3 regions of the Paenibacillus sp. FSL P4-0127 genome follow, and region 3 is predicted to be linked to each of the others. Evidence: riboswitches for the same ligand, from Rfam matches in the RefSeq annotation. Region 3 holds a riboswitch; each other region holds the start of a gene.
What was found. A riboswitch is a leader RNA that binds a small molecule or an ion and turns the genes downstream of it on or off. The one in region 3 is predicted to bind cyclic di-AMP.
Positions count from the first base shown of each region.

Region 1: another riboswitch for cyclic di-AMP. It lies ahead of NYE74_RS10290 (TrkH family potassium uptake protein); the one in region 3 lies ahead of NYE74_RS02600 (C40 family peptidase).
Region 2: another riboswitch for cyclic di-AMP. It lies ahead of NYE74_RS18660 (phytanoyl-CoA dioxygenase family protein); the one in region 3 lies ahead of NYE74_RS02600 (C40 family peptidase).

Region 1 is NZ_JBBOWY010000001.1:2,301,058-2,310,679, forward strand. Features, by position in the region: gene uvrC (excinuclease ABC subunit UvrC) at 1-1,954, shown strand, start outside; gene NYE74_RS10285 (CPBP family intramembrane glutamic endopeptidase) at 2,455-4,212, opposite strand; cyclic di-AMP (ydaO/yuaA leader) riboswitch at 4,496-4,665, shown strand; gene NYE74_RS10290 (TrkH family potassium uptake protein) at 4,732-6,075, shown strand; gene NYE74_RS10295 (potassium channel family protein) at 6,099-6,761, shown strand; gene NYE74_RS10300 (cation:proton antiporter) at 6,823-8,070, shown strand; gene NYE74_RS10305 (S-layer homology domain-containing protein) at 8,139-9,622, opposite strand, start outside.
Region 2 is NZ_JBBOWY010000001.1:4,135,905-4,145,526, forward strand. Features, by position in the region: gene NYE74_RS18645 (transporter substrate-binding domain-containing protein) at 1-651, shown strand, start outside; gene NYE74_RS18650 (acyl-CoA synthetase) at 830-2,389, shown strand; gene NYE74_RS18655 (hypothetical protein) at 3,188-3,454, shown strand; cyclic di-AMP (ydaO/yuaA leader) riboswitch at 3,532-3,674, shown strand; gene NYE74_RS18660 (phytanoyl-CoA dioxygenase family protein) at 3,816-4,706, shown strand; gene NYE74_RS18665 (hypothetical protein) at 4,825-4,995, shown strand; gene NYE74_RS18670 (spore coat protein) at 5,040-5,525, opposite strand; gene NYE74_RS18675 (spore coat protein) at 5,702-6,265, shown strand; partial or broken gene NYE74_RS18680 (AraC family ligand binding domain-containing protein) at 6,391-6,882, shown strand; gene NYE74_RS18685 (aldo/keto reductase) at 7,051-8,031, shown strand; gene NYE74_RS18690 (ABC-F family ATP-binding cassette domain-containing protein) at 8,179-9,622, shown strand, end outside.
Region 3 is NZ_JBBOWY010000001.1:603,549-613,170, reverse strand. Features, by position in the region: gene NYE74_RS02610 (GNAT family N-acetyltransferase) at 1-248, opposite strand, end outside; gene NYE74_RS02605 (C40 family peptidase) at 489-971, opposite strand; cyclic di-AMP (ydaO/yuaA leader) riboswitch at 976-1,117, opposite strand; gene NYE74_RS02600 (C40 family peptidase) at 1,364-1,834, opposite strand; cyclic di-AMP (ydaO/yuaA leader) riboswitch at 1,838-1,974, opposite strand; gene NYE74_RS02595 (hypothetical protein) at 2,196-3,026, opposite strand; gene NYE74_RS02590 (M1 family metallopeptidase) at 3,120-5,120, opposite strand; gene NYE74_RS02585 (YwhD family protein) at 5,240-5,752, shown strand; gene NYE74_RS02580 (transposase) at 6,290-7,192, opposite strand; gene NYE74_RS02575 (DNA-3-methyladenine glycosylase) at 8,060-8,725, opposite strand; gene NYE74_RS02570 (transglycosylase domain-containing protein) at 8,859-9,622, opposite strand, start outside.

The DNA.
Region 1 (9,622 bases), 1.7 Mb from region 3:
CGACAAAACCTTCCCTTATATCAAAATTACGAATGAACCGCATCCCCGGCTCGAGGTGACCCGGCGGGTGCTTAAAGATAAAGCGAAATATTTCGGTCCGTACCCGAACGCGTATGCGGCCCAGCAAACGAAAAAGCTGCTCGACCGCATGTATCCGCTGCGCAAATGCAACGTGATGCCCAAAGAGGTGTGCCTTTATTACCATATGGGGCAATGCCTGGCGCCATGCGTGCAGGAGGTTCCGCAATCGACCTACGACGATATGACCCAGGAAATAACGTCGTTTCTGAGCGGTGGGCACGAGGAGATCAAAAAAGAGCTGGAGCGCAAAATGCATGAGGCGGCCGAGGAGCTGCAATTCGAGCGGGCCAAGGAACTGCGCGACCAGATCATCAATATCAACGCGCTGATGGAGAAGCAGAAGATCACGATGAAAGACGCCAAAGACCGCGACGTCTTCGGCTTTGCCGTCGACAAAGGCTGGATGTGCGTGCAGATCCTGTACATGCGGCAGGGGAAAATGATCGAGCGGCATGCGTCGGTATTCCCGTTTTACGGCGATGCATACGGAGATTTTCTGTCGTTCGTCACGCAGTATTACAGTGAAAATCCGGCCTTGCCGCAGGAGATTTTGCTGCCGGAGATGAAGGAGGATGCGGAGGCTGAGGCCGCTCGGGCTGAGGGGGATCCGAAGCGCGGAGCTGAGCCGTTCGGGGCTGCGGCTGAGCGTCGCGGCGAAGACGGAGCGGAGCCAGAGCCGGTAGGCCTGGGGCCGGAGGCCGCGGCTGGGCAAGCTGCGGGGCAGGAAGGCGCGGACGGTGCGGTACCGGCGCTGGCTGCACTGGCGGGGCTGGCTCCGGCAACGGAAGGCGCGGACAGTCCGGTGCTGAGTCCGGGAGTCCAGGCCGTGCCGGCCCCAGCGCCGGAAGGCGAGAACGGCCCGGTGCCGACGCCAGGGGCGCAAGCGGGGGAAGCCATGCAACTGGAAGGCGAGGCTGGCCCGGTACCAGCGCTGCGTGGCGAGAACGGCCCGGAAGCTCAAGCCGGCCCGGAAACCCGGTCCGCGGAGCAGCCGGCGGCGCTGGATTCGGCCTCCGGAGCGGCGGCGCTGCAGGAATGGCTTGGCGTCAAAACGCTGGTGCCGCAGCGCGGCCTGAAGAAGCAGATGGTGACGATGGCCTTGGAAAATGCGCGCGTGGCGCTCGACGAGAAATTCCGCCTGATCGAACGGGATGAGGAGCGGACTTCGAAGGCGGCGGAAAACCTCGCGCGGGCGATCGGCCTGGAGAAGGCGTCGCGCATCGAGGCGTTCGACAACTCCAACATCCAAGGGACGAACCCGGTATCGGCGATGGTCGTGTTTATCGACGGCAAGCCGGCCAAGAAGGAGTACCGCAAATACAAGGTGCGGACCGTACAGGGACCGGACGACTACGAAACGATGCGCGAGGTGATCCGCCGCAGGTACGAACGGGTGCTGAAAGAGAACCTGCCGCTTCCCGACGTGGTCGTAGTCGACGGGGGCAAAGGGCAGATCTCCGCCGCGACCGACGTATTGGAAAACGAGCTGGGCCTCTATATCCCGGTGTGCGGCCTGGTCAAGGACGCCAAGCATAAAACGGCGCAGCTGATGGCTTTTGACCCGCCCGAGCCGATTCATCTGCCGCGCGACAGCCAGGAGTTCTACCTGCTGCAGCGGATTCAGGATGAGGTTCACCGCTTCGCCATCACGTTCCACCGCGAGCAGCGCGGCAAGTCGATGGTCGTTTCGCGGCTCGACGCGATCCCCGGCATCGGGGAGAAACGGCGCAAGGCGCTGCTGAAGCATTTCGGCTCGCTGAAAAAAATCAAAGAGGCTTCAGTCGAAGACTTCCGGCCGCTTTCGATCGGCGACAAGCTCGCCCGCCAAATTATCGACGCCCTGCGGGACGAGGACGTGCCGGAAGAATTGTAAACTACGGCCAGTTTTGGAGCCATGGCTTACCATGATCGCAAGGAGCGGGAGCGTGATAGGGATCCAAAGTCACTGGCGGCGTTGCATTAACTTTTGCTCAAGCTTTCCCGTAAAAGCTATCCGAAATCTAACGGTTGCAGCAGCGGCTATTTGCCGAAAAAAGACCTTTTCTAAATTCTAACGGTTATGAGCGCCGTTATTTGCCTGAATCCAAGCAGAAATTACCGGTTTTCAGCGAAATAAGCTCCATGGCAACCGTTACAATTTGAAATCAACGGGATTGGAACAAATAGCGCTTGTGGCAACCGTTAGAATATTGGTTTGCCCAGAAAAGGTAACTTTCCACAGATTTAAATGCAGCGCTAGTGCCAATTGCCGCTATTTTGCGGAAACAAATGCAACGCTCACTCCTCTCTGCTCCTTAAACCAAAAAACCGTCGAAGCAAAAATTGCTTCGACGGTTTTTTGCGTTCTGCAGGGTCAACCCTCTTCACAGCCGCCTAAGGCTGCTGCAGCAGCTGCGGAGATTGCGGGGGCTCCGGCTGCTGCGGCTGCAGCGGATGCAGTGGCGGTGGACCCTGCGGCGGACCCTGCCGCTCCTTGCCCGGCGGGTTGAACAGATAGATGACGTAAGCGACGATCGCCGGCAGGGCGATGTAGACCAGACCGGCGGCGATGTTCACCGCTCCGCCCATAAACATCAGGCTCAGCGCCATAAGGATGCTGTCAAAGATCACGTGCGAGAAAACGACGGTCGGAAAGCCGTAGCGCAGGAAAATGAAGCTGAACAGCAGTCCGATAAAGGTCAACTCGATCGGCCGTGAAATGACCGGATAGATCGGATACAGCGTATGGCCGAAAGCCCAGATCAAGGTCGTCAAAAGACTGGCGATGAACGTGCTGCGGAACAGCTTTTTCAGCATCGGAATGCCGAACAGCCGGTAAACGGCTTCCTCGCCGATCCCGGCCACCCAGGCGAGCAGCGGGAACAGGAGCGGGTAGACCATGTTGTACGGCGATTGTGTCGCATCGGTCGTCGACCAGGTATGAATCGTTCTTTCCAGAATGAAGAAGACAACCGACTGCACCCCGAGCAAAATTAAAGCCCACGCATAACCGTCGGCCACCGCGGTCAGCACATGGCGGCCGTAACCTTCCTCCCTGGACCGCGCCCACAGATTGATGCCGTTTTTCCGCCACAGTCCGTCCCCGCCGACGAGCGAGAAATATACCGAGGCGGCAAGAATCAGGGTGACGAGTCCTTGAATCACGAACCCTACCGTCAGCACGATCGGATCGAGCCCGTCCTTTTCAAACACAGGCAGCATGTTGACCGTCCCGATGACGGACAAGACGAAGTAGGCGCCGGCCAGAAAAATCCCGCGTTTAAAAGTGGTATGCGCCCGCGTCAGCGCGCTGTATACGATGGCCAGGATGCCGAGCACAAATGTGAACAGGGCGTATCCGGCAAAGGTAAGCCAGTTGGCCAGCCGCGTCTGCCCGGCGACGTAATCGGCATGCGACTCAGGAACGGAGAAGTAGCTTTCGAATGACGATACGGCGCCGTATTCGTAGCGGATATCGATCGTCGCTTGCGACTCCCCGAGCTCATCCCCCTTGATGTGATAGAGCAGACCGACATCGCCCTCGCCCGACACGCGCTCAAGGCGGGCTGGGTCAAAGCCGAACGCGGCCAGATAAGGCGCGGCCAGCCGCTCCTTCTCCTCCAGCGTCAAATCGCCCTCCCAGGTGCGCAGCGAGTCTGGCGTTTCGGTACCGTAGTCCAGCATCATCTGCTTTTTCGCATTGCTCGAGGAAACGATTTCCTCGAACCCGACCACTTTGCCGGTGGTCATGTGAACGTCGACGGTCAAAGCGCTAAACACATCGTTTGGTTCGTTGAAACGGACGCGAAATACGTCGTACGGAAATTGCTTGTCATACGTCTTCAGGAAAGGGGCGAGCAAATCCGCCTTCGTTAAATAACCGTACAGATCGGAGCGCGATTCATAGGTAACGAGCGCTTTTTCGGGATGACCGGCCAACTCGATGTTCAGCACCGACTTTGCAAATTCGATAGCTTTCGTTCTGGCCTGCGATTTGGCGATGACGTCATCCGACTGTTCCATCTGCAGCGTGTCGGAAGCGGTTGTCGGAAAAATCTGGACGATGAAGAAAATGACCAACCCGATCAGGGCCATCAGCCAAAGCGTTTTTGTCTTCAGCCTGCGGCTGGACGGTTTCATAGGTGAAAACATTACAAAACTCCTTTAAAATTTTTTGTTCTCAAGTATGATTTTGCGCGAAGTACATCACAGTAAAGATAACATAGTGGAATTTCCAACGCCAGTTGAAGGCAAAAATGATGAAAAGATGCAATAATCCCGTTATACCCTAGCATGGCTCAGATTGGACGGCAAGAAGATCGGGGATTTGCCGTTTCCAGCCCTTTTTCACTGTTTTTAATCAAAATGAACCTTTGTAGTGGAAGCCAATAAGGATTATAATCCATTTGACGAAAACGGAATGAAAACAATTGAAAAAATATTAAGGCCTAATTTCGATTTCGAAAACGGGGGAACCGATTTTTTTGGGGTGAATTTCGCGCGATTGTGGCGGCAGCCGGTATGGCTGCCTTGGTCGGGCGATTAGGGCAACTGTGCATGCCCGAATCCGTCAGCTAACCTCGTAGGCCTCCTGCAACAGGAACCAAACACCGAAAGGCATTGGATTTCCAGTGCTTTTTTCTTTTGTTCTTTTTTCACGACAACAATGGGGTGAATGAATTGTCTTTCAAAAAAATCAGCTTTTCCCCGCCGCAAATTTTGGTGTTGGGTTTTGCGCTCATCATTTTGCTGGGATCGCTGCTGCTGATGCTGCCGATTTCCAGTGCGGCCGGGGAGACGCTGCCGTTCGTCGACGCGCTGTTTACGGCGACTTCGGCGACATGCGTAACGGGACTGGTCGTCGTCGACACCGGGACCTATTTTTCCACGTTTGGCCAAATCGTAATCATGCTGCTGATTCAGGTCGGCGGACTTGGGTTCATGACCATGGCCACCTTGTTTTCGCTCGTGTTGAAACGGAAAATCTCGCTGAAGGACCGGCTGATCCTGCAGGAGGCGATGAACCAGAACACGATGGAGGGGATCGTCCGGCTGATCCGCAAGGTGCTGCTGTATTCGCTGGTCATTGAATCCTGCGCGGCGCTGCTGTTCGCGATTCGCTGGGCGTTTGACATGCCGCTGGGCCGGGCGCTGTACTTCGGCGTTTTTCACGCGGTATCCATGTTCAACAACGCCGGGTTTGACCTGTTTGGCGAATACCGGAGCTTGACGTTGTACGTGGCCGATCCGCTCGTCAACTTCGTGGCGATGTTTCTCATCGTGTCCGGGGGCATCGGGTTTATCGTGCTGTCGGACATCATTGATTTCCGGCGCCGCCGCAAGCTGTCGCTGCATTCCAAGGTGGTGCTGTCGATGACGTCGGCGCTGATCGTGGTCGGGGCCCTGGTCATATTTATATTCGAATTCACCAATCCGCGGACGCTAGCCCCGCTCGGCTGGGGCGGGAAATTTTGGGCCGCGCTGTTCCAGTCGGTGACGCCGCGGACGGCCGGGGCCAACACGGTCGATATCGGCGAGCTGCGGCAGGCTTCGCAATTTTTTATGATCATCCTGATGTTTATCGGGGCTTCGCCCAGCTCGACCGGCGGCGGGATCAAAACGACGACCTTCACCATTCTCGTCGGCGCGGTCATCTCCATGATCCGCGGACAGTCGGACCTCGTCCTGTTCCGCTACCGGATGGCCCAGGAACGTATTTTCAAAGCGGTCACCATCACGATGCTCGCTTTATTTCTTGTGGTGGCCGTCGCCATGGTGCTGTCCACGACCGAGGACGCCAGCTTCCTGAGCATTCTGTTCGAGACGACCTCCGCGTTCGGCACCGTCGGGCTTACGATGGGGCTTACCGGGAAACTAACGGTAATCGGCAAAATCCTCATCAGCTTTACGATGTTCGCCGGAAGACTCGGGCCGCTTACGCTAGCTTATGCGCTTGGACCGAAGAAAGGCAAGGAATTGTACCGCCATCCGGAAGGCAAAATGATTATAGGATAAGATAAGGGGACTTGAGATTAAACATGAAAATGCAGCAGTTTGTAGTCATCGGACTGGGCCGGTTCGGCTCCAGCCTGGCTCTGGAGTTGATGGACCTCGGGTATGAGGTGCTCGGGATCGACCGGGACGAAGAGGTGGTAAACGAATTGAGCGACCAGCTGACGCATGCCGTCGTGGCGGACGCCACGGACGAGGAAGTGCTGAAATCGCTGGGCGTCCGCAACTTCGACTGCGGGATCGTCGCGATCGGTAACGATATTCAGATGAGTATTTTGGCGGCGATTTTGCTCAAGGACTTGGGGATCAAAACCGTGGTCGCCAAGGCGCTCTCCGTCTTGCACGGCCGCGCGCTGCAAAAGCTTGGCGTGGACCGGGTTATTTTTCCGGAACGGGATATGGGCGTCCGCGTGGCGCATCAGCTCGTGACTCCAAATCTGCTGGATTACATCGAATTGTCCAAGGAATACAGCATCGTGGAAATGAACGTTCCCGCTTGCCTTGACCGGAAAAACCTGGGCGACATTAACCCGCGCGCCCGTTTCGGCTGCAGCATCGTGGCCATTCATCGCGACGGAAGCATCCTGGTGGCGCCTACCGCCATGGATCAGCTGCAAGAAGGGGACATTATGGTCATCATCGGATCGAAGAGAAATATCGAAGAGTTCGAGGAAGTCATTAACGAGTAATTATTATCGGGTTATTAAGAAAAAAGAGTTGGTTCACTTTGGATGGTTGGGATGTGGCGGAATGGAATCGGCTGTAACCGAAGCGATACATCATTTTCTGATCTTAATTTTATTCGTTATCAGCGTTGGCGTAGTATCGGGCAAACTGGCGGCATGGCTAAGGCTGCCGGATGTGGCGGTGTTCATCGCCGTCGGGATGCTGCTCGGTCCGGGGCTTGGGCTGATTCATGAACAAAGCGGATCGCTGATCAATCAATTGATATTAACGGTCGGGTCGGCGCTGATTTTGTTTGACGGCGGGCGGAATTTGCGGCTGAGCGGGCTTCGCAACGTATGGATTACGTTATCGCTGCTCAGCGTACCGGGCGTGGTGATTTCGACGATCGTCATGGGCGTGGGTGTTCATTACTTGTTCGGCGTTGATTGGATTTTTGCTTTTTTGGCCGCGGCGGTCATCGCCTCCACCGATCCGGCTTCGATCATTCCGGTATTCAAGCAGGTAAAAATCAAGGAGCGGGTCCGCGAGACGGTGGAGAGCGAATCGGCGTTTAACGACGCTACCGGCTCGATCTTGACGTTTTCGCTGCTGGCCGCGGTGGCCGGCGGCGGGGCGCTGGACGTTGGCGCCATGTCCTGGGAGTTTGTCCAAACCGCGCTCGGCGGAATTCTTGCCGGACTGATTATCTCGGGCATACTGACTTATTTGGCGGGACATGCCCGCCACGGCTATTTTCGCGACTATTCCACAATCGTCATGACGGTCTGCGCGTTATCCTCATACTTGATCGCCGATTTGCTGCATGTCAGCGGGTTTATGGCTACGTTTGTCGCCGGGGTGATCTGGGGAAATGCCGAAACGTTCGGTTTGTCCCTGAAAGACAATCATGTGGAAATGAGCTCTTTCGCTGAAAATATGACGGTTATGCTGCGCATGCTGATCTTTGTGCTGCTGGGCAGCCAAGTGAATTTTGCCACGCTCGGGCAATTTTTCTGGCCAAGCCTGGCGGCGGTGCTGATCTTGATGTTTGTGGCCCGCCCGCTGTCGGTGCTGCTGTGCGCCTGGCCCGACCGCAAGGTGAAGTGGACGTGGCGCGAGCTGCTGTTCATGTGCTGGGTGCGCGAAACCGGGGTGATCCCGGCCGCCTTGTCCGGCATGATTGCGGGGATGGGAATCGCTCATTCCAACGTGATTACCGGGCTGGCTTTTATGGCGATTGTGCTGACGATCATCATTCAAGCGAGCACCACCGGCTGGGTCGCCAAAAAACTCGGTTTGGAAGTCAAAGAAACCGCCACCGGAAAGCCGTAAGGCTTGGGTGGCGGTTTTAGTTTTCAATAGTCTAACTTGAAGGCTCTAAATTAGCTCGTCAGATTCAGCTATTCCAAATTCAGCTTATCCAACACCCGCTTGATCATTACCGTCGCTTGAGAGCGTGTTGCGTTCCCCTGAGGCTGGAAGGTATTTGTCGTCACCCCCTGGATAACGCCGGCCTTTACTGTTTTGGCTACAGCTTCTTGATAACGAATCTTGGAGGCATCCTTAAACTTCGTCAAAGCCTGTGCCGGTGTGCCGTTTAAGGTAGGCTCATATTTGCCATAATTCAGGGCACGCACCATCATCAAAGCCATTTCCTCACGGGTAATATACTGATCCGGTCTGAATTTCCCGTCAGGGTATCCTGTAATGATCCCGGCCTTGCTGGCAGCGCCTATGTAGCCCCCGCGCGTATCGAGCTTCACGTCCGGATAAACCTGCGCTTCCTTTATATCTGTGCCTAGTCCCAGCGCTTTGGCGATGTACTCCGCGAACTCTGCACGCGTAATATTCCGGTCAGGCTCAAATGCGTTAGAATCGCTTTTACGTGGACTGACTACAAATTTCGAGGTCAGCTCATCAATATCCGCTTTTGCCCAATGCTTCCCGGTGTCCCCATAATTAGCAGTACCTGAAGCTGGGCCAACGATCAGGCCGCCTGAAGCTGCTGATTCCGCCCCCGCATTGGACGATCCTGACCCCGCTTGTCCGGAGGCAGATCCCGAACCGGATGCCCCGGCTCCGCTATTCGCTGGATTGCCGCCAGGATTTCCGCTAAATACCAGCGTCCCGTTGCTTGCGGAAATTTTAGACGGAATTGGAATGATCGTCTTGTTGACTGTGTCGTATTTCACTAACGTTGCATTTGCAGATGTTACCTTACTGCCGGTAATGCGCAAATAAAGCTTCCCTGCATGAGAAATATTAAACAAATGGGCAGCCGCGTTAAGATTAGACGCATCTGATTCAGAAACCACAATGATTCTAATGCGTATAGGATTGCTTGCCTGGTTCACGTAAACCCCATTTATAGTCATCGGTATGGAAATCTGGTCAGGCGAAACAAATTCCAGTTGAATAATCAAGTACAGCGTATTTAAAGAATCTACACTTAGTGTCCCGTTATTCAAGGACTTGGCAATTTGCGCAAACGGAATCTCCTCGACCGGCAGCTCATACATCGTTTCATTGTATTTAATTGAAAATGAAACAAGCTTACCGCGATTGTAACCTTCATACAGTGCGCCAAGCGGGATAGCCACCTCAGCGGCTTTCTCCGTCGCCGGCACCTCAAAAATTAACGGTTCGCGTTTGCTTTTATTCGTATTTATGGAGATCAAGAATTTAATGGCTTCTTGCAGTTGTGCTGCGCCGATTGTATATCTTGAGATATTTTGCCCGCCAACCGATACACTGCTTGATGACTTAGCCGTACTTAGATTTAGCAGATAACCGCCAAGTCCGAAGTTAGAGCTGGAAATCGCCGTTACAAAGGACGGCATGCCTTGTGCAGCTGGCGGCTCTGATCCTGTGCTAGCCTTGCCTT
Region 2 (9,622 bases), 3.5 Mb from region 3:
TTTGACAACGATTTGGCCAAACGGTTCGCCAAGGATTTGCTCGGCGACGAAACGAAAATTGAATTCGTCACGGTCGAGCCGGCCAGCCGGATTCCTTACTTGCAAAGCGGCAAGGTGGACCTGATCGTCGCCAATATGACGGTCACGGACGAACGGGCCGAGCAGGTAGACTTCACCAACCCGACGATGAAAGTGGCGACCCAGGTGCTCGTCGCAGACAACAGCGGAATTCAAACGCTGGACGACCTGAAGGGGAAGAAAATCATCGTAACCAAGGGAACGACCGCCGATATTTTTCTGACGGAAAACCGCCCGGATATCGAACTGGTCAAATACGATAAAAACACCGAGTCTTTGCAGGCGCTGAAAGACGGACGCGGCGACGGCTACGCTCAGGACAATTTCATCTTAATCGGCTGGGCCAAGGATAACCCGGGGTTTCATCTGATCGAAGAAAAGCTGGAAAAAGAAGCGCCGATCGCTCCGGCTGTCCAAAAAGGCAACACGGAGCTGAGGGATTGGGTCAATACCGAGCTGGAAAATCTGGGGAAGGAGCAGTTCCTGCTCCAACTGTATAACAAATACGTCAAAGACGAGCTGGGGCCCGATACCGATCCCAATGAGGTCATCACGGAGGGCGGCAAGCTTTAGTCCGGTTAAACCTGCAAACCTTTTTGCAGGTTTTTTCACGTCCAGTCTTAGAACCTGGTACTATTATGTGGTATAATGAGTTGATCGAAATAACTGGCAACTTCAGTTTAAAAGGGGATAGATCAACTTGAACTATGAGCAGTGGCTGGCGCCGGAATTTTACAATATAACATCGGAGATGGAGAACCACGACCCGGGGAAAACGGCTTTAAAATGGTTAAGCGAGCAAGGCGATTATGAGGAAATTTCATACGGAGACCTGCTGGCCGGGGCGAACCGGCTTGCCGGAGGATTGTCCGGGCTCGGATTAAACAAAGGGGACCGCGTGCTGGTGATGATGCCGCGGCATATTAATGCTTACGTAATTTATGTGGCCTGCTTGAAGCTGGGGCTGACGATCATTCCTTCGTCCGAGATGCTGCGGGCCAAGGACTTGGCTTACCGGCTTCGGCACTCCGGGGCGCGGGCGGTCATCGCCTGGCACAATGCGACCGGGGAGGCGGACAACATTGATGAGGAGCTGCCGTCATGGGCATTTCGCATCGCGGTTGCCGGAAGCAACGAAACCGTCCCCGCTCCAGCCGGGTGGGTTATGCTCGATTCATTGATGGACGGGCAGCCGGACACCTTTGAGGCGGTGCGGACTCACCGCGACGATATGGCCATTTTGGCTTATACGTCCGGAACGACCGGCAATCCGAAGGGCGTCGTGCACAGCCATGGGTGGGGTTACGCGCATCTCAGGATCACCTCGGCCTGGCTGGACATTCGAAGCGCCGATACAGTGTGGGCCACAGCCGCGCCGGGCTGGCAAAAATGGATTTGGACCCCGTTCCTGTCGGTGCTGGGGAATGGGGCGACCGGTTTCGTATATCAGGGGACGTTCCAACCGCATCGCTACCTGCAGCTATTGGAGAATTACGGCATTCAGGTCATGTGCTGCACGCCGACCGAATATCGGATCATGTCGAAAACGGACGGGCTAGGCGGTTATAACCTATCCGGCCTGCGCAGCGCCGTTTCCGCCGGGGAGCCGCTAAACGATGAAGTGATCCGGAAATTTCAAGAGGAATTGAACATCACCATTCGCGACGGATACGGGCAAACCGAAAGCACGCTGCTGATCGGCAATCTGAAGGATACTCCGCTTAAGCAGGGATCGATGGGCAAAGCGGTTTCCCCGGGCGTGGCGGAGGTGGTCGACGAGCGGGGAACTCCGCTTCCGGCGGGACAAGTCGGGGATATTGCCGTTCATGTTAGCATGCCGGCTTTGTTTAAAAACTATTACCTGGAGCCGGAGCGGAAGCAACAAAACGTGCGCGGTGAGTATTTTATTACCGGGGACCGGGCGCGAATGGACGAAGAAGGCTATTTCTGGTTCGAGGGGCGCGGCGACGATATCATCATCAGTTCCGGATATACGATCGGGCCGTTTGAAGTCGAAGAAGCGCTGATGAAGCATCCTGCCGTCAAGGAATGCGCCGCCGTGGCAAGTCCCGACGAAATTCGCGGGCATATCGTCAAAGCTTTTGTTGTGCTGAAAGAAGGGGCGGCGGGTTCGCCGCAACTGGTCAAGCAGCTTCAGGCTCATGTCAAAGCGGTGACGGCCCCGTATAAATATCCGCGGAAGATCGAATTTGTCGCTGAACTGCCAAAAACGAATACGGGCAAAATCCGCAGAGTAGAGCTGCGGGAGCGGGAGGAGCGCGCAGCCTTGAAGGTGAAAAGCTCCATTTAAAAAAGAGGACTCCGAACTAGGGCAAGAAGGCCTTGATGTAATTGGGGAAAATCACCGACGACTTCATGAATTCGTTACATGGTAAGAAGGACGGCTCGATGAGATCAAATGCAAAAGCCCCATTTGAATTTCTGCAAATTTCTGCTTTTGGGCGGTTGAAGTGCAAAAATACATCTCATTTGCAGCTATAGGATAAAAAGGTAGCTTATCATAAGAAATGAACTGCATATTTGCAGTTGAACCGCCTGTTTCGGGGATTTTCGACGAAAATCGCATGCCCTTTTGCATTTCGTGCCGCTAGCGTTGCATTTAAGTCTGGCAAGATACATTTTCTGAGCACACCAATGCTCTAACGGTTGCCACAAGCGCTATTTGTTCCAATACCATTGATTTCAAATTGTAACGGTTGCCATGGTGCTTATTTCGCTGAAATCCGGTAATTTTTGCCTTAGATTCAGGCAAATAACGGCGCTCGCAACCGTTAGAATTTAGATAAGGTCTTTTTTCGGCAAATAGCCGCTGCTACAACCGTTTAGATTTCGGATAGCTTTCACGGGAAAGCTTGAGCAAAAGTTAATTCAACGCCAGTGATTTCGTGCCGATTTCCCCTCTTCCTTTTTCCAGCTCCGGGTTCCATCGCTGTTAAATCCATGCTCTATCTGCTTTAAAGTTGGTTTCCGCTGCGGCCTAAGCGGCAGGAGTGTGGGATTGGCAAAAGTTCGAACGCATATTGTCCGGGCCTTTTCCTCAAATTAGTAAGGACCTGCATCTTATCATCTTTTTGGAGGAGGCTAAAACATGGCAAATCCTTATTCCAGCATGCAATCGCAAAACCCGATCTCATCCGCCCAGCAGTCCGTCAAAAAAGCGCACCGGGCCGTAACGCAAGCACAGTCCCATCCGAGCGAAGAAACGGTGGAAAATGCCTATAACGCCATTCACAAAGCGGAGAACGCCATTTCCCAGGCGGATGGGCGCATGAACCCGGAACCGCTGGAACGCGCCAAGGAAGATTTGCAGGAGGATCAGGCCGATTTGGCTGAAGCGGAAAGCCGGCTGCGGTAACGAATGCGGCAGCGAGTATATGGCGAAATCGAAAATGTTACAGAACATGGGTTGACATGAACGCGAATTGCCTTTACTATAGACTCACGCTTAGTTTCCGGCTTAAGGAGCCGGGAAACGGGGGAACCATTTTTTTGGGGCGAATCATTCAGCAATGATTGTAGGGTACCATCTTACCCGAGCCCGTCAGCTAACCTCGTCAGCAGTGGATGGGTCTATATTGCGACATTAAGAGATTTTATTAGGCCCTTTTATAAGGGCCTTTGTCCGTTTTAAGGACCCTGCTGGGTAAGCTTTGTCTTCTCCAAGCGGCGGTCCTTTTTGGTTTGGACAAATATTTCTTATGAGGGGATGAGGAGGAATGAATCAATTGGAAACGTCCGTAATTTTTGATCCAAAGACGGATGCTTACCCTTCCCGGGTTTATGCTGAGCCGAGATGGCTTCCGCGGCAGGATCCCATCGTATATGGCGAGTGGAACGCGGAAAGCGGAATCAGCAAAGAGCATTCGGATTTTTACGCCAAAAACGGTTATCTGTTCCTGGAGAACTTTTTTGGCGGAGCGGAATTAAAGGGCTATCAGGAGAAGGCGCAGCGCTTGCGGGAAGCATCCCGGAACCTTTCATCCGATGAAATTATCCGCCAGCCCGGCGGGGAAGAAGTGCATTCGATCTTTGCGATTCATCGGACCCACCCGGTTTTTCAGGAGTTGTCCCGGCATCCGAGACTGCTCGCGATCGTCGAGCATGTTTTGGGGGGACCAAGCTACATCCATCAGTCGCGGATCAATTACAAGCCGGCATTTACCGGCAAAGAGTTCTACTGGCATTCGGACTTTGAGACCTGGCATGTGGAGGACGGGATGCCCCGGATGCGGGCGCTCAGCTGCTTGATCGCACTGGAAGACAATTATCCGTTTAACGGACCGCTTATGGTCATGCCCGGTTCCCATCAAATCTTCGTGTCGTGCGTCGGCCAGGCGCCTGATGATTGCTCCAAGGAATTCATCGCGCCCGATCAGGCGAGCTTAACCGAGCTGGCGAAGCGCTGCGGCATTGAAACGCCGGTCGGCAAGGCAGGCTCCGTACTGCTGTTCGACTGCAATTTGATGCACGGCTCCAACAGCAACATTACGCCGTACCCGCGCAGCAATATTTTTATGGTCTATAACAGCGTAGCAAACAAACTGGCGGAGCCTTATTTCGGGAAGAAGCCGAGACCCGAATACATGGCGGCCCGCACGGAATTTTAAGAAAAAAAGCCGTCCCGGCAAAATGGCTTTGCGTTGGGACGGCTTTATACATAAAGAAGCGCAAAATATCGCATAGTAAATTCAAACCCCAACCTTCCGGGAAAGGAGTGACCTTTAGGTGAGCAATAAAATTGAAGCCGTACGCGCGGATCATCAAAATTTTGTCGATAAGACCGAAGACGAGGTTAAGGCCGTGCCGGCCACCACGAATGTGAATGAAGCGGTCGAAGCCATTACCGGGCATATCAATAAATACGATGAACCTGAAGAAAAGGAACAAAAGAAATGACGCACCGCCAGAAAAACCCCGGAATTCCGGGGTTTTTTCGCAAGCTACATGTTTAGCGCTTGATTGGCCATTTGCACGTCGTGGGCCAGCAGTTCTTCCAAATTGTACGCCGGATAGTAGCCGTGTCGGTGCATGAAGTTAAATATTTTGGTATGAAGGGCGATGGCGCCAAGCAATTGTTTTTGGAATGTTTCCTTTAATTGAGGAGTAGCCGTCTCCGTAATGGAGGCCGCGTAATTGCGTACGGAGGCTTTGGCGAAGCCAAGCAGGCTGGCCGCGTCAAATCCGGTCATATCGGGCGAAACGTTGCGGGCCATACCAGGCGCCAGCGGATAAAATTTAAGCAGTTCGCGGATATTGTGCTCCAAGGTTTTGATCGTTTCTGCATAAAGCGCTTTTAACTCCGGGTCCATCACCATCGGCAGTTTCTTTTTGAACGCCGCCAAATTGGCGGATTGAAAGGCGACTAGCTCATGCAGCTCCAGTGTTTCATGCCAGGCCAGATGCTCCTGTTTCCATTCGTTATTCACGATCTCACACTCCATAGTTAGAATTGATTCATTATATGCGCAGCGGAACCTTATGGGTATTTGTCCTTGTCTGGGACGATTTTACTCCGGCTTCCGGCAATAATAGAAAACGATGGGGCGCATTCTAAAAGTGATTTACCAAGCAACCGAAAAACAGCGAAGGAGGATACGTTCTCATGGAATTGGCCGCACACGAGGCACAGGATTTGAATGAACTAACGTTAAGCTGCGTTAACTCGATTACGAACATGGCGTGTTTCTTAAACCAAGCGCAGGACCCTGAACTGAAGGCGATCCTGCAAAAACATCTTCCGCTTCATTTTCAGGACTACAACATGAAGGTGGAGTATTTAAGCAAGGCGGAAGGGGCCAGCGGGAAACTGGCCATCCCGGATTTGCAGCCGGTCCTGCAATCCTTTACCGAGGCGTCTGCGTCGCCTGTTCCGGTCACGCCGAGAACCTCGATTCAGCAGTTCAACGACCGGGAAATCGCCACCGCTTATTTGCTGACTTTGAAACGGGCGGGCAGGGAGTACGCTTGGGCGGCCATGGAGATGAGCCATCCCGACATCCGCAGCTTCCTGGAGCATGCCTTCTGCATGTGCTCGCACCACGCTTATGACGTATGGCAATGGATGGTAAAAAAAGGCTATTATCCGTTAGAAGCGGCTCCGATGTCGACGATGAATACGCTCGGCGCTTTTTATCAGAAAGTGCAGGAGCCGGCGGCGGTTCATTAGCAACTCGGCGGAGCATAGCGAAAGAAAAAGAGCGGTTACCAAGGAAACCAATGACCTGGCGCACCCGCTCTTTTTTCATGGGATCGGCAATTGGAAACATTGTTTTTGTGGTACAATGTCAGCGGATGCGGGCGCATTCAATTCCACTGCCAAGTGCAAAGAAGGTGCTGTTATTGGCCGCGATTTTTCATTACAACCCGGACCGTCCGTTCCGCGATTCACCGGAGCTGTATTTATGCTATTGGGGCAAGGAAGCCTGCGCTCCCCAGCATTCGTTCGGCCCGGGCGTACGGGACGTTTATAAGATCCACTTTGTCCATGAGGGAAAGGGGAGCGTTCGCGTGGAGGACGGCGAGACGCTGACGCTGACGGCGGGCCAGGCGTTTATCGCTTATCCTGAGCGGGTCGTCTTTTACCAGGCAGACGCCGCAAGGCCCTGGGTTTATTCCTGGATCGCCTTTTGCGGCGATCAGGCGGGAGAAATTCTGGCGCGAACCCGTGTGACCGCGGAGCAGCCGGTGTTCCCCATGGATACCCGTTTGATGCCGAAGCTGTACGAGCTTTTGAACGAGGCCGAGGAGCAGGCGGCCACCCGCGATTTGCGTTTGCGGGTCTTGCTGAACGAGTTTTTCTCGGTCATGGTGGAGCTGGCTCCGGCTTCCGCGCCGGGTCAAGCGGCGGTTCAAGCGCAGGCGAAAGACGCTTACATCCACCGCTGCCTTGATTTTCTGCACAGCCATTACGGCGAGGAGATTTCCGTCGGCCAGCTGGCGGCGGTCGTTGGGCTGGACCGCAAATATTTGTCGGCCATCTTTAATAACCGCGCCGGCAGAAGCGGCTTGAAGCTGCCCGCCATATCCCTCGGATTATGGCATAATTTCGGCGGCATCGATGTTTTGGAAAACGGGCGGGCGATGCTGCGCCGGGCGTTTGACCTCGGCATTACGCATTTTGATCTGGCCAACAACTACGGCCCGCCGCCGGGGTCGGCGGAGGAAACGTTCGGCAGGGTGCTCAGGGAAGACTTCCGCCCTTACCGTGACGAATTGATCATCTCCACCAAAGCGGGCTACTACATGTGGCCGGGACCTTACGGGGAATGGGGCTCCAAAAAATATCTCGTCTCCAGTCTGGATCAGAGTCTCAAACGGATGGGCCTCGAATTTGTCGATATTTTTTACCACCATCGCCCTGATCCGGATACACCGTTGGAGGAAACGATGTCCGCGCTCGACCTCGTCGTGCGTCAAGGGAAAGCGCTTTATGTCGGGCTGTCCAATTATCGGCCGGAAGAAACTCGCGCGGCAGCGAAAATCCTCAAAGAGCTCGGCACGCCATGCGTGATTCATCAGCCCAGCTATTCGATGATGAACCGCTGGATCGAGGAGGGGCTGCAGGATGTTTTGCAGGAAGAGGGGATCGGTTCGATCGTTTTTTCGCCGTTGGAAAAAGGCATCCTGACCGACCGCTACTTAGGCGGGATCGCGCCGGATTCCCGGGCGGCCGGGCCCAGCGTATTCCTGCGTGCGGAGGATTTGACCGCGGAGCGGATCGGCCAGGTGAAGCGGCTTAACGATTTGGCCGCAGCAAGGGGGCAAAAGCTGTCGCAAATGGCGCTCTCCTGGGTGCTGCGGGGCGGCAAGGTGACCTCGGCGCTCATCGGCGCGAGCAAGGTCAGCCAGATCGAAGACGCGGTTCTTGCGCTGCGAAACACCTCGTTCAGCGCTGAAGAGCTGGGCCAAATCGACGAGATTTTAGGTTATTAGATTGTAACGAAAAGCACCGCTCCTGAAGATCAGTCCGGGGGAGGTGCTTTTTTTGCGGGCAATAATTTATTCCGCCGTATTGAGTTGTCCTCCGGTTAACCTTTATAATATGACGAGTGTATCTTTTTGCGAGAAAGGTGTAGTTTCATGAGCATATTGAATGTAGAAAAGCTAAGCCACGGGTTTGGCGACCGGGCTATTTTTAACGATGTGTCCTTCCGGCTGCTGAAAGGCGAGCATATCGGCCTGATCGGGGCCAACGGCGAAGGCAAATCCACCTTCATGAACATCATTACGGGCAAGCTCCAGCCCGATGAAGGCAAAATCGAGTGGGCGCGCCGGACGCGCGTCGGCTATTTGGATCAGCATGCGGTGCTGAGCAAGGGCATGACGATCCGCGACGTGCTGCGCGGGGCGTTTCAGTATCTGTTCGACTTGGAGCAGGAAATGAACGACATGTATGCGAAAATGGGCGAGGTGTCGCCGGAGGAGCTTGAGCGGCTGCTGGAGGAGGTCGGCACGATTCAGGATACGCTGACGAACCAGGACTTCTACATGATCGACGCGAAAGTCGAAGAGACCGCGCGGGGACTCGGGTTGACCGATATCGGGCTGGATAAGGACGTAAACGATTTGAGCGGCGGGCAACGGACGAAAGTGCTGCTGGCCAAGCTGCTGTTGGAGAAGCCGGACATTCTGCTGCTGGACGAACCGACGAACTATCTGGACGAGCAGCATATCGAATGGCTCAAACGCTACCTGCAGGAATACGAAAATGCGTTTATTTTGATTTCGCACGACATTCCGTTTTTGAACAGCGTCATTAACTTGATCTATCATATGGAGAATCAAGAGCTGACCCGTTATGCCGGCGATTACCATCATTTCCAGCAGGTATATGAGGCTAAAAAACAGCAGCTGGAGGCCGCCTATAAGCGCCAGCAGCAGGAAATCGCCGACCTGAAGGATTTCGTCGCCCGCAACAAGGCGAGCGTCGCGACCCGGAACATGGCGATGTCCAGGCAAAAGAAGCTGGACAAGATGGAGATCATCGAACTGGCCAGGGAAAAGCCGAAGCCGCAGTTTAATTTCAAGGATGCGAGAACGTCCGGGAAGCTGATCTTCGAAACGGCGGATTTGGTGATCGGCTATGATTCGCCGCTCTCGAAGCCGCTGAACCTGCGCATGGAACGCGGGCAGAAAATCGCCCTGGTCGGGGCCAACGGGATCGGGAAAACGACGCTGCTGCGCAGCATTCTCGGGCAGATTGCGGCGCTATCCGGGTCCGTGCACCTCGGCGATCTCCTGGAAATCGGTTATTTTGAGCAGGAGATGAAAGAAGCGAACTACAACACGTGCATTGAGGAAATTTGGGACGAGTTCCCGTCGTTTACGCAGTTTGAGGTGCGCGCCGCGTTGGCCAAATGCGGCCTTACGACGAAGCATATCGAGAGCAAAATCGCCGTGCTGAGCGGGGGGGAGAAAGCCAAAGTCCGCCTGTGCAAGCTGATTAACCGCGAGACGAATTTGCTGGTGCTCGACGAACCGACGAACCACTTGGACGTGGACGCGAAGGATGAATTGAAGCGGG
Region 3 (9,622 bases):
AGCCGCGTAACCCTTTCCAACGGGAAATATTGGGCAAATCCGGCGAGTTCTCCGTTCTCGTCCAGCACGGACACGTATTGCTCCGCTCTGATCGCCGGGTTGCCGAATTCGACATCGAGCGCTTTCATTTGTTCCCAAGGAAGCCAGCTGTAAACATCATAGGGAGAATCGTACCGCCAGGTGCAGATTTCTGCGCCGTGGCTCTCTTCCATGGGAACGATGCGAAACTGAACAATCGGTTTATCCATTGGGATCCTCCTTTAAAAACGGCATTCCTATTACCCTCACTCTAACGGGATTTACTTGACTTGTAAAGGTTCTGCCGTCTCTCGGACACCTGTGGATTTATGGAAATCAACAAAAAATCGGTAACCTTTTGGCGTGTCGCTTCGTTATATAGATAGGGATGAAAAAAACCGCAAGCCAATTCCGAAGATAAGCTTACGGCTGACAGGTCATGCGGAGCGAAATTAAGCGCCGGCGGAGGTTCAGGATTCCGCGGCGTATACGGAATAACCGTATTTGCTGAGCACCCGCTTCGCGCCAACGAAGCGGTTCTGGTAATAACTGCTGCTCAATTTGTCGATCCGGATTCCTTTGGATGAAGAGGCATGGGCAAATTCTCCGTCGCCAACGTAGACGCCCACATGCGATACTTTTCCGCCACCCAGGGTGTTAAAGAAGACAAGATCGCCGGCTTGCAGCTTGCTTTTTGATACCGGAGTTCCTACCTTGTATTGGGCCGTGGATACGCGAGGAAGCGTAACGCCCATTTGTTCGAACACATACCGCGTAAACCCGGAGCAATCAAATCCGGCCGTACTGGTGCCGCCGTATTTGTAAGGCGTGCCGTACACGGAATTGACGATGTTGGAGAGCGACGTTTCCTGCTCGTCCGCAAAGGCGCTTCCCGTTCCCAGACTGAAACATAGAGCCAAACTCGTTACCGCTGCTGCTAAAGTCTTTCTCAAGATGTCTAACTCCTTCCAAGGCCTGCGAGGTTAGCTTAAGGATTCGGTTGAAGGCTCCCTATGATCCCTTTGAAGCGGGATCAATTCACCCTGACTGATGTGGTTCCCCCGTTTCCCGGGTGCGGGGAATTCGGCAGTTTCATGTAGTATGCACCCAAAAACGACGTCACAACAAAAATTACAAAGTTGTTACTATTTCTGTTGGTCATTTTACCAAAGTGGGCCAACATTGGCAAGTTTCCCGGCAAAAAGGATGCTTTTGGCCTGTGTGAGGAGCGGAGTGATCTGGGTATTGATTCCTAAGGGGGATCATCCGTAGACAGGAAAAACCCGCAGGAGACGTGGTATCCCAATCATCCCTGCGGGTTTGTCGAATTCGTTATGGATTGCGACTACTGTTCGGCTGTCACAGCTTCAAATTTCTCGGAGCTCATAATGCGCTTAGCTCCAACATACCGCTTCTCGTAGTAACTTTCGCTCAGTTTGCTGATGACAACTCCTTTGGAAGAAGAGGCATGCGCAAATTTGCCGTCGCCGACATAAATACCAACATGAGATATGCCATCGCCGGAAGTGTTGAAGAACACCAGATCGCCTGCGATTAATTCATCCTTGGAAACGCTTGTTCCCATCTCAAATTGGGAGCCCGATTGATGAGGAAGATCGATGCCGAGCTTGTTAAATACATACATCGTAAATCCGGAGCAATCAAAACCGGACGTTGTTGTTCCGCCTGCGGAGTAAGGAGATCCGAGGCCTTCTTCAATGGCGCTGTCCAGTTTGGAATCCGCGAAAACGCTGCCGGTTCCGATCGTGAAAAGCAATGCAAAACTTACTGCTGTTACGGTCAAACGCTTTTTCAAGAATTATGCTCCTTCCAATGCCTACGAGGTTAGCTTAAGGATTCGGTTGAAGGTTCCCTATGATCCCTCGCTTACGAGATCAATTCACCCAAAGTGGTTCCCCCGTTTCCCCGGCGCAGGGAATTCGGCTTTGATTTCTCACCTGATAAGACTTATTCGACGTAACTTGCTATTTTCCTGCCAAAGATGACAAAAATAATTACAAAACTGTTACTGAAATTGTGTTGCTGTTATTTTAACAAAGACAGGGATCATTTGGCAATGGTTAATTCGCGAGACTAAGAGGGGAAAACCTGACACAAGGCCTTCGCAAAGTCGCGGAGGCCTTGTGCCGTAAAGGTTTCAGAGAGATGAAAAAATTTTAACTTTTCTCGGTTTTTGTCTGCCAGAGGCGATATTGCGAGGTGACCTGCCAAATTTTAAAAGCGCTGCGACAGAGAGGATAGGTTTGCTGGAGGATCAGCGCCAGCATTCCGGTCCAGATCCAGGAGACCGTTCCGAACAGCAGGAACACGCCCAGCCCGAATGCGCCCAGTATGCAGGAGATCCCGATGCCCTGAAGAAGGTGCCGGAAGCAGACGAGGAGGGAACCCCAGACGCTTGATTTGAACAAGTACCCAAATTGTACGTAGAGAATGCATTGTCTCACCAGCCAGCCGTATACGAACCAGCCCAGGATGTAGATGAGACCCTTCAGCAGCGGGGCCATCTGTCCTCCGGCCCCCAGCAGATGCGGCCATAAAACAAGGAGCTTGGGAATAACCCAGAAGGCCGGGATAATGATTAAAATAAGTTCAATGGCATAAAACAGGACAACCGGCTTCCAGAATTCTTTCATTCCGCGGAACAACGGCAGTCCGTGTCCACGGCTCTCGGAGGGGACAAGCCCGTATAGAATTCCCGCTTGAATAAGAGGCGTGAGCAGGAGGCGTAGGACCGCCATGCCGATCAGCAATCCTAAATAGAGGCGGACGTCCGGATTGCTCCCCAAATGGATACGCCCTTCCAGCAGGAACAGAATTCGGCTGAGTTGCGTGGGCGGCGGATCCGGATGCCTTTGCAGTAGCGCGGTAACGGCGGTATCGACCAGGCGGTACAAAAACAATCCCCACAGCAGTTGATACAGGAACAAAATGATGACGGAGGGAAACTGGCTTTTCAGCAGGCTCCACCCCTGACGCACATAAGTCATATTTTCACCTCTTAAAAGTTTTGCGAGCGTTGCTTTACTCGATATGCTTCGAGCAAAACTACTTCAGAAGCATAAGCTGAGTTCTGCCGGCGTTTACCATATAAGTGTTCCGAGCAGGGCTTCCAGCAGCTTGGTCACGCTCATATTGGAGCGCGAAAGAAGGGGCTCGGGTACTTCCGTCTTCAAATAATTGTTGATGTGTTTGTTTTCGACCACCAGCGAATAGTCGGGATCGATTTGCACCCAAGCAAGCGGTTCCTTGTATTGCAGTTTAAGCTCGACGCGGCTGTCCTCGCCTCTCCATTGTTTTCGCACCGTATGGCCGTCCTTGAACGTGAACTGCAAGGGTACCTTCGGATAGGTCGCCCCTCTGCGGGAGATGACGACGGTGGATTCGTAAACGGCGGTCCCGTCCTGGAGGAGCGGATTCACCGTGATTTTGTCGACGGAGAAGTCGGCCATTTTGCCATCGTATACATACTGCGAAAAATAGTTTTTCCAGCTGCGCCCGGTGACCTGTTCGACCACCCGCTGGAAATCGGCCGTCGTTGGATGTTTAAAGCGGTACTTGTGGGCGTATACCGTTAAAATGCGCTTCATCGTTTTGCTTCCCACCTGGCGTTCAATATCGAGCAAAATAAGCTTGCCGCGGTAATAGACATTTTTGGTATAGCCGTCGCTGGATCCGTACTTCCAGGCGTTCTGGGTCAGCGGAGCCGGTGAGGAAATCAGGGCGGCCTGGATCGGGAGCGCCGGGGTGATGCCGAACTCCTGCTCCATTAATTTGTCCTCCGCATAGGAAGCGAAGCCTTCATCCAGCCAAGCCTCTTCAAATTCATTGCTAGCGATCATGCCGTAAAAAAACTGGTGCGCGATTTCATGAATGACCGTCCGCTCCAGCTCATCGTAACCGGGAGAATCGCCGCTAGCGCCAAAAGCGGTCACAAGCGTCGGGTATTCCATCCCGCCGGCTCCGTTTCCGTCCGCGGGGGGCACCACGATGGACAGGGTGGAATAAGGATACCGTCCGTACCACCTGCTGAAATTGGACAAAGCCGATTTGGCCGCATAGAAGTAGCGCTCTTTCAAATCCTGATGGGCGGGGTCCAGGTAAAGCTTGATCCGCACGCCCGGCACCTCGGAGGAGGAAAACGGCTCTTCCGCGTAAATGAAATCGGGGGAAGCTGCCCAGGCGAAGTCATGAACATCGTCGGCGTAAAACTGCACCGTTTTCCGTCCGCCTTTGACGGCGGCTTTTTTCGTCTGAAATCCGGTAGCGGCAACGGTATAGGCTTCAGGCACATTAATTCTCACGCTGTATATGCCAAAGTCGGCATAGAATTCGGAATTTCCGTGGTATTGATGGAGATTCCAGCCTTCCGCCGCGCGCCCCCGGGTGCCCGCAGGCTCATACACGCTGATTTTCGGAAACCACTGCCCGGCCATCACGAAATTCCCCGCCGTCCCCATCCGCGCAAAAACCTTCGGCAGCTTGACGGTGAACTTCATCTTCAACGTAAGGCTTTCCCCGCCTTGAACCGCTACGGGCAGACGGACTTTGGCCAAAGTTTTGTCCTTCGCGTTGCCGTCATCCGGCTGCACATACTGCAGCCGGTGGAGCAGGGAAATGCCGTCCGTCGTCCGCAGTTCGGTGATTTCCATGGAGCCCCAGCCGTCCTTAGGCATGATATCTCCGCGCAGCTTGCCGCCCGATTCTTTCATAAACGTGGTGTCCGGTGAGGAGAAGGCGTTAGGGTACAAGTGCAGATAAATTTCGTTGACCGTTTTTTTTCCGGGATGGGTCCATGTCAACGTCTCCGTGCCGATAAGCGTTCCGTCCCGTTCATTAAGCGCAACGTCGATGTGGTATTCGGCGACCCGGTTGCTGAGCACCTCCGCCTTCGGCTGTTGAATGCTTTCGGCCTGCGGTGCGGCCGGGGTTTGTCCGGTTTTTTGGACGACCTTGGGCTTGCCCTTTTCCGGGGCGAACGAAGCCGCATTTTCCGGGCCCGCGTGGAGGGCATACCCAGCCGTTCCGAGAATTAAACACAAAGCAAGGATGGAAATGCCATAGATCTTAGTACGTCGGGTCATACAATGGATACCTCCCGTTGACAAGCATCTACAGCATGTATATGTTTGCTTTTGGCAGATTATTAGCTAAAATTGAATTAATCAATAAGGCCCCAGATTCACGAATAATGGAGGACATTATGGATCAATCACCAAAAACGGGTAAAAAAATTTTCGCCCTGAATATCATCAGCAACGATGAGAAAAGTAAGCATAAAGGTTTTGGCGCAGGCTCCATCGATTTGAACAGCATGTCACCGGTCATCATCGACGGCGATGAAGCGTACATCGATGTCGGGGCGATGCACGCCAAAAGTAAGGTGGAAAAAGGCATCAAATTTTCGATGAACCGGGAGGATGTCCCGAACGGACGGCAGGTTTGGATCGTCTGGGTCGCGGTCGACCGCGGACCGGAAGGGCAATTTTACGGCGGGATGACCGCCTGCGAGATGTGGATCGATACAGAGGCGCGGCGCGGCTGGAAAATCCTTGCCGACCACGTCAATAAAATGGACTACGCCCTGAAGCGGCGGGTCATCCTGGAGGGATTGACGGCGGCGCAAAAAGCGGCGCTTAAAAACCTGTTGATCGATACCAACGCCGAGTGGTGGGAGCGCACGCCGGAAGAGCTGAAGAGCGCATTGAAAGCTTAAAAGTCCGTGAGATGCAGATAAAAAACAGTGAACCCTTGCCGTCCAGCCTGCGGCAAGGGTTCACTATTTTTTTCGGCATATATGGAACCTATACCTCAACTTTCGCAGAGCAAAAATTAGCTTGAGTCCCTGGGTTGAAAGCTTGAGGATAGGGAAGTGGGGGTGGACGGTAGATCAACACTCCCTGTCCGGAGACTTTGCACGATTATCCCGTTTGATCAGGTAGCAGAGAAACAGACAAGCTCGGGAGAAGATATATTTGGTGGAGAAGCAGATAGGTTCGAGATAATTTAGACGGCCTTAGGAGAAGAAATCAGGTTTAGAGGGGTGAAGCAGACCGGACAAGAGATCAAGACAGGAAATCAAGAGAGGAAATCAAGACAGGGGATCAAGGACAAGACGCAAAGGAAACGAAAAGACCGTGATTTTGTTGTAGCCTGAACTCCTTCCATCTGCAGCAACGCCCGCACTGTTCATGGTAACCCCTACCCATTAAATTGATCTTCATCAAGTACCCCTACCGTTCCAGCGTCCTGATCAGGCTGCTGCCCCAAGAGGCTGGTTCGGTTGGCGTGCGATCAGCCGGCGGTAAGGGATCGCCGGAATCGCCACACACATGCGCAGCAGCTTCTGCCGCATTGTTTCTTCCTCTCCTTGCAGGCGCAGCCGACGGCGCCCGGTGTATTCGTTCAGATACGCCTGCAGATGCTTCAGTCCCAAGGCTCCATACGTACTCTTCAGCGATTCCCACGCCTCTCTTACCACTTTCCGCAAGGGCACATACAGCCGAAAGGCCTGAGGGAACGACTGCACCGCCGATGTATGGACATCCACATGCCCGCCAATAAACGCGATTAGATCGTGACGGTTTGCCCTTTTTTCGCCTCCCCGCTTATGCGGTACCAGGCGGATTTTGACCTGCTCCGGCTCGCCCGACTCCGTGACTGTGCATCCCGCTACGACCGCCGAGGCATACGGATGTGAAAGCTGACACCGGGACGGATTACGCCCATACTGATCGCTGTTCACCTTCACGTCTCCGGAAAGCAGCTCCCGGGCATCGAACTCCCCCACGGCATGGCGTATTTTGTGCAGCATTGACCAAGCGGTCTTGTAGGTGACCCGGACCACCTTACTCAGCCGCAGCGCCGAGATGCCTCCCTCAAGCAGGAATAAATCCAGGGCCTCGAACCACTTGAGCAAGGGCAAATGCGTTCCTTCAAAAATCGTGCCGACCAAAGGCGACGTTTGATGCTTGCACTTTCCGCACTCGAATAAGGGGATATGCCGGGAAGTCAGACGGCTGCACCAGGTGTGATCACAGCGCGGGCAGACAAAGCCGCTTGGCCACTTCATCGCGATTAGCGCCTCCATGCAGTCCTGTTCGCTGTTAAAACGGTTGCTGAATGGCTGAAGTTCCGTTCCCGCATTGATCTCCATGTTTGCTCGCCCCCGAATCAAGAATACACGAACATAAGTTCCGTTTATTTCATTATACCAAACACACGTTCCCTTATCAAGCTAAAAATTTCACCTTAACCGCCTCATTTTTTCCTCAGCTTTTTTGTGTTTTTTCTTCTCTTTTTTTGGAACCCTTGACTTGCTCTAGCCCCACCCCTGCTCCCTGTTCCTTAACGAAGGGGATAATCGTGCAAAGGCAGACAGCAGGCAGGGACACCAAGACACGAACGCTTTAGACAGTCCTTTTGGACAGCCCCCTCACCTGGCGTCGATTTGTGACACTCCTCGAGACGGCCACGGTGCAAAAGGTAGATACACTAACCTCGCCGAATCGTGAAGCCTCTACATCGTTGACGTTTCCTCAACGAAGTAGCCCAAAAAGCTGTGAAGACACTGTCCGCCAATGATTCAACGTCACTTAAACCCGGCCAATTTTGCTTAGACAAATAACGCCTCCTCACAACCATTAGAATGGGGAATAGGTCTTTTTTTGTAAAATAGCCGCAGCTACAACTGTTAAATCTCCGGTGGGCACAATTTCGATTTCGAAAATCTTTTATTAATCGGTTTTCTTAGAAAGTACTGGTAAGATCAAACGATTTGCCGCCTTCTGGGCTTAAATTGAAACCCTCTCAATCGAAATGGAGAATGGAGCCGGTCCGCCCGGTGTAGGCCAGCCCGTCATCAGCGTTGAGACCGTTGATTTGAATCCATTGGATGTCGTCCTCTTGGCGAATGATTTTGCGTGTTTCATCGGTTGATCCTCCTACTGAACAAGTAGATACGTAGAATTAAACGGATGAAACACGCCAAAGTTGTGGGATAAAATGGAATCCAGTCCTATTCCTAATTCGTCCAAACAACGGCCTGCTTATCAACGACCGAAACGTACGGGTTATCGCGGAGATAAAATCGCCATGGCTTTTCGGTATATTCCGCGGCGTAAGCGATATTGATCCGCGGCGCCTGCATAACGGCGCCGCCGGGCGCGCCGTCTCCGGCTTCCAGCCACAGCGCCGCCCCGGGCTCGCGGAGCGGCACGCCGTTCAGCGACTTGTCGATGTCCAGGGCACGGCACAGCCTGCCCGGTCCTCCCGACAAGTCGACCGGACGGCGTGCGTTCGTGCCGCGGCGCTGGCGCATCAGCGCTTCATCGGCCGGGGACAGCGGCTCCACGGCGCGGATCAGCACCGCCTGCGGATCGTCCGGCACGCCGGTAACCACGTTTAGGCAGTTGTACATGCCGTAAATCAGGTAAATATAGGCGATGCCACCCTCGCCGAACATCACCTCGGTGCGTGCGGTGCGGCGCCCGCCGAAGGCGTGGCTGCCTTTATCCTCCACGCCTCCGTAGCTCTCGGTTTCCACGATGCGGCAGCGGATGTCGCCGTCCTCCGTCCGGCGGACCAGCGTGTGCCCCAGAAGCAGAGGGCCGGCTTTCAGGGCGGTGAGCCGATAAAACTCCGGAGGCAGCGGGCGGCCGGGGATGATTTTTTTCGCGATTTGGTTCATATCCAAGGGAGTCTCCTTTAAAGAGGTGTTTGAAGTTGCATTTTAAGCTTTGCAGTTACAAACTAAACTCCTTTTTATGGTATAGAACCGGGCGCGTTTCGTCCACACATCATGAGAGTGCCGCCTACCCGCTTCAGTCCATCCACCAGCGTTTCAAATCGTTCCACCAGGAATGGGTTTCCCGCTTCTCCGTCTGAGCCGGTTCCGGGAGCGGCTCCGGCTTTCCTTCCCCGTGCGCTTCGCAGTATTCCGTCGGTTCGGTTCCCTGGATGAACACCTCCAGCTTCTTGTCGGGGCAGTCCGTCGTCGCCAGCTTGCCGGTCTCCGGGTCGATATAGACGCTGACGACACCGTCGGGAATCGGAAAAATTTTCGGCGGCACTTTCTCCAATGCTTTTTCCGTATATTTGGCAAAAATCGGCGCAGCCTTTCGCGATTCCGCGGTGCCGAGCGTTTTGCCCTTGTCGTACCCGACCCAGACGGCGGTGGACAGCTCCGGCGTAAAGCCGACAAGCCAGGCGTCCGTGCCGGTCGTGCCGGTTTTGCCCGCCACCGGGCGCTTGATTTCGCCCGCCACCCGGTTCCCGGTGCCCCCGGTTTCAAATACGCTCTCCATTAGGCTGGTTAGCACGTAAGCCGCCGCCGGATCGACGATTTGCTCGGGCTTGGGCGTTTTGGCCTCGTACAGTACGCGCCCGCTGGAGTCGGTGATTTTCAGCACGGCCACCGGTTTAACGCTCCGGCCCTGATTGCCGATCACCGCAAAAGCGGTGGCCATTTCGAACGGGCTGACCGGGGATGTGCCCAGCGCCAGCGACGGCACCGGCTGCAGCGGGCTGGTGATCCCCATTTTCCGGCCCAGCTCGATCACCTGTTCGGCGCCGACGGTCAAAATCG